Regions from separate parts of the Streptomyces sp. Je 1-332 genome, predicted to be linked through region 2. Evidence: riboswitches for the same ligand, from Rfam matches in the RefSeq annotation. Region 2 holds a riboswitch; the other holds the start of a gene.

Region 1 (3,397 bases), 5.2 Mb from region 2:
CACCCACACCAGGAACACCGCGCCCGCGAGCGCCGTGACCGGGACCAGGCGTGCGTGCCCGGCGCCGACGAGGGCGCGGGCCGCGTGCGGCAGGACCAGGCCCACGAAGCCGATGGCTCCCGCGCTGCTGACCAGGACCGCCGTCAGCAGGGCCGTGGTGGACAGGAGGAGCAGCCGGACCCGCGCCACGTGGACGCCCAGCGTTGCCGCCGCGTCCTGGCCGAAGGCGAACGCGTCCAGGGTGCGGGCCTGCGTCAGGCAGACGGCGAGGGCCACGAAGAGCACCGCCGCGCACAGCGAGACGTCCGTCCAGCCCACTCCGCTCAGCGAACCGAGCAGCCAGAACAGGACACTTCGCGTCGTCTCCGCGTCGCCCGACGTCAGGATCACGAAGGAGGTGAGGGCGGAGAAGAGCTGCATCGCCGCCACGCCCGAGAGCACCACTCTGTCCGCGCTTGCGCCCAGGCTGTGGCTCAGCAGCAGGACCAGCGCGAACGAGACGACGGCCCCGGCGAAGGCGCCCGCCGATACCGACACCACTCCCCCGCCGACCCCCAGGACGACGATCGCGACCGCGCCCGTGGACGCCCCCGAGGAGACGCCCAGCACGAAGGGGTCGGCGAGCGGGTTGCGCAGGAGGGACTGAAGGACCGTTCCGCAGACCGCGAGGCCCGCGCCGCAGACCGCGGCGAGGAGCGTGCGCGGCATGCGCAGGTTCCACACGATGCCGTCCCTGATGGGCGTGAGCCGCGCCTCTCCCCAGCCGAGGTGAGCCGCGACCGCCGACCACACGTCCGGTACGGAGATGTCGGCGGGGCCGATGGTGACGGCCACCGCGACGGAGAGGGCGAGGGCGGCGAGGCCCGCCGTCCAGAGCAGGGCGCAACGTATGCCGCCCGGGGCGGCTTTCCTCACTTGGCGAGCCCGAACTCACGCAAGGCGTCCGCGACTTGCTCCACTCCGTCCACCGTGCGGATCGTCGGGTTCATGGCCTGGCCGCTCAGCAGCACGTACCGCTTCTTCTTCACGGCGGTCAGGTTCTTGGTGACCGGGTTGGACTCCAGGAACTCGATCTTCTTCTTCGCGCTCTCGGCCGTCTGCGACTTGCGGGTGAGGTCGCCGATGACCAGGACGTCCGGGTCGCGGTCCGCCACCGTCTCCCAGTTGATCTGAGGCCACTCCTCGTGGGTGTCGTCGAAGACGTTCCGCACGCCGAGTTCCCGGGTGATGACGCCTGGTGCGCCGCAACAGCCCGCGATATAGGGCGAGTCGGAGTTGGCGAACCAGTAGAGGAGCGTCGTGTCGGACGCCTCGGCCTTCTTGATCGCCCCACTCGCCTTCGCCACCCGGCCCTTGAGGTCCGCGACCAGCCGTTCCCCTCGCTTCTCGACCCCGAACGCCCTTGCCAGGTCCCGGACTTCGCCGTACACCGTGTCCATGGTCAGCGTCTTGACGCGGCGGCCGTCGCCGTCGCCGCTGTTGTCCTTGCCTGCGCAGTCCGAGGGCGAGACGTAGGCGGGTACGCCGAGTTCGGCGAACTTGGCGCGGTCGGCGACGCCGCCCTTGCTGACCGTCGCCTGGAAGGAGGCGGTGACGAAGTCCGGTTCCTGGGCGAGGACCTTCTCGAAGGAGGGGTAGCTGTCGGCGAGCCGCTCGACCTTCGCGTTGTCCTGCTCCAGGCCCTTCAGAACCGGGTCGGTCCAGGTGCCGGTGCCCACCATGCGGTCCGCGAGGCCGAGCGAGAGCAGGATCTCCGTGGACCCCTGGTCGAGGGAGACCGCCCGCCGCGGCGGCGCCTTGATCTCCGCCTTCTTGCCGCAGGAGGTGAGAGTCAACGGATAGCCGGCGGCCTTGTCGTCCGTGGTGGAGGTGGCCGTGGAGCCGCCTCCGCAGGAGGTCAGGGTGACGGCCAGGGCCGCGGCGAGGAGAACAGACGTACGTACACGACGGGCTGTTGAGGACACGAGATCCCTTGAGTCTCACGGCTCATACGCGGAGCCTGGCCTGCTTCGTCACCTCCGCCGCCCGGTGTGCGGGCGAAGGTGCCAGCAGGTCTTCGGACTCGGGGATCGGCCGGACGGGGCGCCTTCCCAGGCGTCCGTGGACGCCCAGTGGCCGTGGCCCCGCCCGTTCCCCCTCACCGCTGCGCGTCAGTTCCGGATTCGCACCGGATTCCCTGGCCCTGGTGTGGGTTGACTGGCGCTCGCAAGCTATCACGCGAGGTCAGGACGGCTGCCGTCCCGCCAGGTCAGGCCGCCGTCCCGGGCCTCGGCGAGCCGCGGTAGGTGCCGAAGGACCACTTGTTGCCCTCGGGGTCGGCGATCGCGAACTCCCTGCTGCCGTACGGCTGGTCCTCGATCTCACGGATGATCTCGACCCCCGCCGCGGTGAGCCGCTGGTAGAGGTCGTCGACGTGGTCGGTGACGACGTACGCGCCGAAGGTGCCGGGCTTCAGGCACCACTCCTGGGACTTCTCGTCGTACGAGCCGAGCATGATCGCGCCGCCCTCGGGCCAGTCGAGCTCGGCGTGGGCCACGCGGTCGCCGTCCTCGTATACGGCGGTGCGCAGGAAGCCGACCGTGCCGACCAGGAAGTCGATCAGCGCGGGAGCGTCGTGCGCCTGGAGGGTCGGCCAGACGCTGGGAGCGCGCCCGGCGGACGCGGGAGCAGTTGCGGGAGCAGTTGCGGGAGTTGCGGGAGCAGTTGCGGACTGTGGCTGCTGGTTCTGCTTCTCTGTGGTGTCCATGGGTCCTACTCTTCGCCTCCACCATGGCTCCCGGCTTGGATATTCCGGCACTCCTCGGCCAGCCAGCCGCTGGGGCTCACCCCGGTGTACTGCTGGAAGTCCCGTACCAGGTGGGAGTGGTCGTAGTAACCGCAGTCCGCTGCGACACGGGCCAGGTCGGGGGCGCCGCCCGTCGCGACCGGGCGTACGACGGCGTCGCGTGCGCGCTGGAAGCGCATCAGGCGGCCCGCCTGCTTGGGGCTCAGGCCCGTCTCGGCGCGGAAGAGCGTGGTGAGGCGGCGTTCGCTGAGCGCGACATGCCGGGAGAGGCCGCGCAGGGTGCCGACGCCGCGATGCCGGGCGAGACAGGCCCACGCCTCCGCGACCTCGGGGCGTACGGAGCCGCCGGACGCGTCGGTGGCCGCGCGCTGCCTCAAGTAGCCGGACAGGGAGGCGAACCGCTCGTCCCAGCTGCCCTGCTCGCACAGCAGCTCCCGTACGTCGGTGGCGCGGCGCCCCATCACCTCCGCGCCCGGCGTCACCAGCTCGCCGGCCAGTTCCGCGGCAGGTACGCCGAGCAGGGCGCGGGCGGCGAGCGGGTGCACGGCGAGCTGGATGCCCGCCTCGTGCTCGGGACGTACGACGTACGCCGGGGACTGGTGCAGGCCGCCG
Region 2 (3,397 bases):
CAGCCGTGCTGCGTGGCGAGGTAGCCGGTGAGCTGCTCGGCGAAGTACTGCACCATGTCGTTGCGTTCGGGTTCACCGTGCACCAGGACGTCGATGCCCGCCTTCTCCTGGTAGGCGACGACCTCGCGGATCTCGTTCTTGATGCGCTCCTCGTAGCCCTCCTTGTCGATGCGGCCGGCCCGCAAGTCGGCGCGTGCGGTGCGCAGTTCGGTGGTCTGCGGGAACGAGCCGATGGTGGTAGTGGGCAGGAGCGGCAGACCGAGGCGGGTCCGCTGAGCCGCCGCACGCTCCGGATAGGCGTGCGCGCGGCGGGCGTCGGCGGTCGTGACGGAGGCGACGCGTGCACGTACGGCCGGATCGTGGGTGAGGGCCGAGCCCGAACGGGACGCCAGGTCGGCGCGGTTGGCCGCCAGTTCGGCCGCGATGGTGCCCGTGCCCTGGGCCAGGCCGCGGGCCAGCGTGGCGATCTCGGCGGTCTTCTGATGGGCGAACGCGAGCCAGCGCGCGATCTGCGGGTCGATGTCACGCTCGGCGGTGGAGTCCAGCGGGACGTGCAGCAGGGAGCAGGACGCGGAGACGTCCACGCGGTCGGCGAGGCCCAGGAGCGTGCCCAGCGTGGAGAGGGACTTCTCCAGGTCGTTGATCCAGATGTTGCGGCCGTTGACGACGCCGGCGACCAGGCGCTTGCCGGGCAGCCCGCCGACGGCGGCGAGGTCCGCGAGCTGGTCGGCGGCCTTCTCCGTGAAGTCCAGGGCCAGGCCGTCGACCGGAGCCTTGGCGAGCACGGGCAGTGCCTCGCCGAGCCTGCCGAAGTAAGAGGCGACGAGGAGCTTCGGGCGGTCGGTGAGGGCGCCGAGGTCACGGTAGGCACGGGCGGCGGCGTTGAGCTCCGCCGGGGTGCGGTCCTGGACCAGGGCGGGCTCGTCGAGCTGCACCCACTCGGCGCCGGCCGCACGCAGGTCGGCGAGCACCTCGGCGTACACGGGCAGCAGGCGGTCGAGAAGCGTCAGCGGCTCGAAGTCGGCGGCCACGCCGGGCGCGGGCTTGGCGAGCAGCAGATAGGTCACCGGGCCGACGAGGACGGGACGGGCGGCGAGGCCGAGCGCGACGGCCTCCCTGAGCTCGGCGACCTGCTTGGCGGAGTCGGCGGTGAAGACGGTGTCGGGGCCCAGCTCCGGCACGAGGTAGTGGTAGTTGGTGTCGAACCACTTGGTCATCTCAAGGGGCGCCACGTCCTGGGTGCCGCGGGCCATCGCGAAGTAGCCGTCGAGGGGGTCGGTGTCGACGGCCTCGCGGTGGCGCCGCGGGACCGCGCCGACCATGACGCTGGTGTCCAGGACATGGTCGTAGTACGAGAAGTCGCCGGTCGGTACTTCGTGGATGCCGGCGTCGGCCAGGCGCCGCCAGGTGGACCTGCGCAGCTGCGCCGCGGTCCCCCGGAGGGCGTCGGCGGTGACGCGGCCCTTCCAATAGCCCTCGACGGCCTTCTTCAGTTCACGGTCGGGGCCCTGGCGGGGGTAGCCGTACACGGTGGCCCGTGCTGCCGCGGCTGCGGACTTCGCTGTCACGGAAATCTCCTTCGCGAGATGACTCCTGAGAATCCCGGGGCCGGGACACGGACGCGAAGGGATGACGAAACCGGGCGGACCGTACGCGCGCCACCGGCGCGGTGCTCCACCTGATCTGTACGCCGACCCGCCCACGAGGTCACCGGGATGCCGCACATGAGGGATCACATGCGGGCAACGGGCAGGTCTTCGGACTCGCGGGCACACCTGCCGAGGCAGATTCCTACTGGCCGTCGCTTCCCGGATCCGCGCTCGGATCCAGTGCGTATGACGGCGGTCGTTCCCACTCACCGCTGCGGGGCAGTCCCGGATTCCCACCGGGTTCCCTCTTGCGACGCGTCTGCCTGGCGGGCAGGGCGAACCAGCTGCACGGATCAGGCTAGAGGGTCGCCGAGGTTCTTGGGCGCCACTGATCACATCGCGGACCGTGAGGTGAGACACGGACCCGAGGGGCGGGGGAGCGCACGCGAAGGGCGCGGAACAGATCACCACTCTGTTCCGCGCCCCACACAGCAGCCGCGGGCCCCTCGGCCCGGCGGCGGACCCGGGCCCCTCAGCCCCGGTCGTAGAGGTGGAACCCGCGCCCGCTCTTGCGGCCGAGCAGCCCCGCTTCGACCATGCGCAGGAGCAGCGGCGGCGGCGCGTACAGGGGTTCCTTGAACTCTTCGTAGAGAGACGCCGCGATGGAGGCGACCGTGTCGAGGCCGATCAGGTCCGCGAGTCTCAGCGGACCCATCGGGTGTGCGCAGCCGAGCTCCATGCCCGCGTCCACATCGGCGGCCGTCGCGAAGCCGGACTCCGTCATGCGGATCGCGGAGAGAAGGTAGGGCACGAGCAGCGCGTTGACGACGAAGCCCGCCCTGTCCTTGGACCGCACTACCGTCTTGCCCAGCGTGTTCGTGGCGAACTCCTCGACGGCGGCGACGGTTTCGGCGGCCGTGTGCAGCGAGGAGACGACCTCGACCAGGGGAAGGACGGGTGCGGGGTTGAAGAAGTGCAGCCCGAGAACGCGGTCGGCGCGCCGGGTCGCCATGCCCAGACGCATGACCGGGATGGAGGAGGTGTTGGTGGCGAGGATCGCCCCGGGGTCCTCGACGACCTTGTCCAGGGCTGCGAAGATCTCCGTCTTCGCCGCCGTGTCCTCGACGACCGCCTCGACGACGAGCTGGCGGTCGGCCAGGTCGTCGAGGCTGCCGGTGAAGACCATCCGGGCCAGTGCGTCCTCGGCGCCGGCACGGCTCAACTTGTCGCGCTGGGCCGCGCGTTCGAGCGAGATGGCGACCCGTTCGCCGGCGGCCCGAGCGGCGAGGGGGTCGGCCTCGCAGACCACGGTGTCCAGTCCGGCACGGGCACACACCTCGGCGATTCCGGCCCCCATCCGGCCCCCGCCCACCACACCGACCCGGCGGATGGATGTGCTCATGACTGCCCCTCCGGGTGGCGCACGAGGTGACGGCTGTAGGCGTCCGTGGTGAAGAAGGCGGGCAATTCCCTTGCCAGGGCGGTCCGTACGAAGAGAGCACGGACTTCGTCGAGTGGGGCCCACGGGTACTCCGCGCCCAGGGCGGCGAGCTCGTCCTCCACCAGGCCGAGAACCGTCCCGCGGTCCACGACCCGGTGGCGCAGCCACTGCCAGATCTGCACCCGGGCGATCTCGGCCGTGGCCGCGTCCTCCATCAGGCCGTACAGCGCGACGGCTCCCTGCCCGTGCAGCCAGGCGGCGAAGTAGCGCAGGGCCACCGCGATATTGGTGCGTACGCCCTCCGCCGTGGGCGGTGCGCTGACGCGGCGCACGGACAGCAGCCGGGCCGCCGTCACCTCGACGTCGT

The links. A riboswitch is a leader RNA that binds a small molecule or an ion and turns the genes downstream of it on or off. The one in region 2 is predicted to bind cobalamin.
Region 1: it holds a riboswitch for cobalamin, as region 2 does, so the genes downstream of both, ABXJ52_RS10350 (ABC transporter substrate-binding protein) here and metE (5-methyltetrahydropteroyltriglutamate--homocysteine S-methyltransferase) in region 2, are expected to answer to the same signal.

Annotation. Positions count from the first base shown of each region.
Region 1 covers NZ_CP160402.1:2,223,367-2,226,763, forward strand. The annotation lists gene ABXJ52_RS10345 (iron chelate uptake ABC transporter family permease subunit) at 1-915, opposite strand, end outside; gene ABXJ52_RS10350 (ABC transporter substrate-binding protein) at 912-1,964, opposite strand; cobalamin riboswitch at 2,030-2,216, opposite strand; gene ABXJ52_RS10355 (VOC family protein) at 2,249-2,746, opposite strand; gene ABXJ52_RS10360 (helix-turn-helix transcriptional regulator) at 2,752-3,397, opposite strand, start outside.
Region 2 covers NZ_CP160402.1:7,453,203-7,456,599, forward strand. The annotation lists gene metE (5-methyltetrahydropteroyltriglutamate--homocysteine S-methyltransferase) at 1-1,568, opposite strand, end outside; cobalamin riboswitch at 1,731-1,949, opposite strand; gene ABXJ52_RS33475 (3-hydroxybutyryl-CoA dehydrogenase) at 2,122-2,991, opposite strand; gene aceB (malate synthase A) at 2,988-3,397, opposite strand, start outside.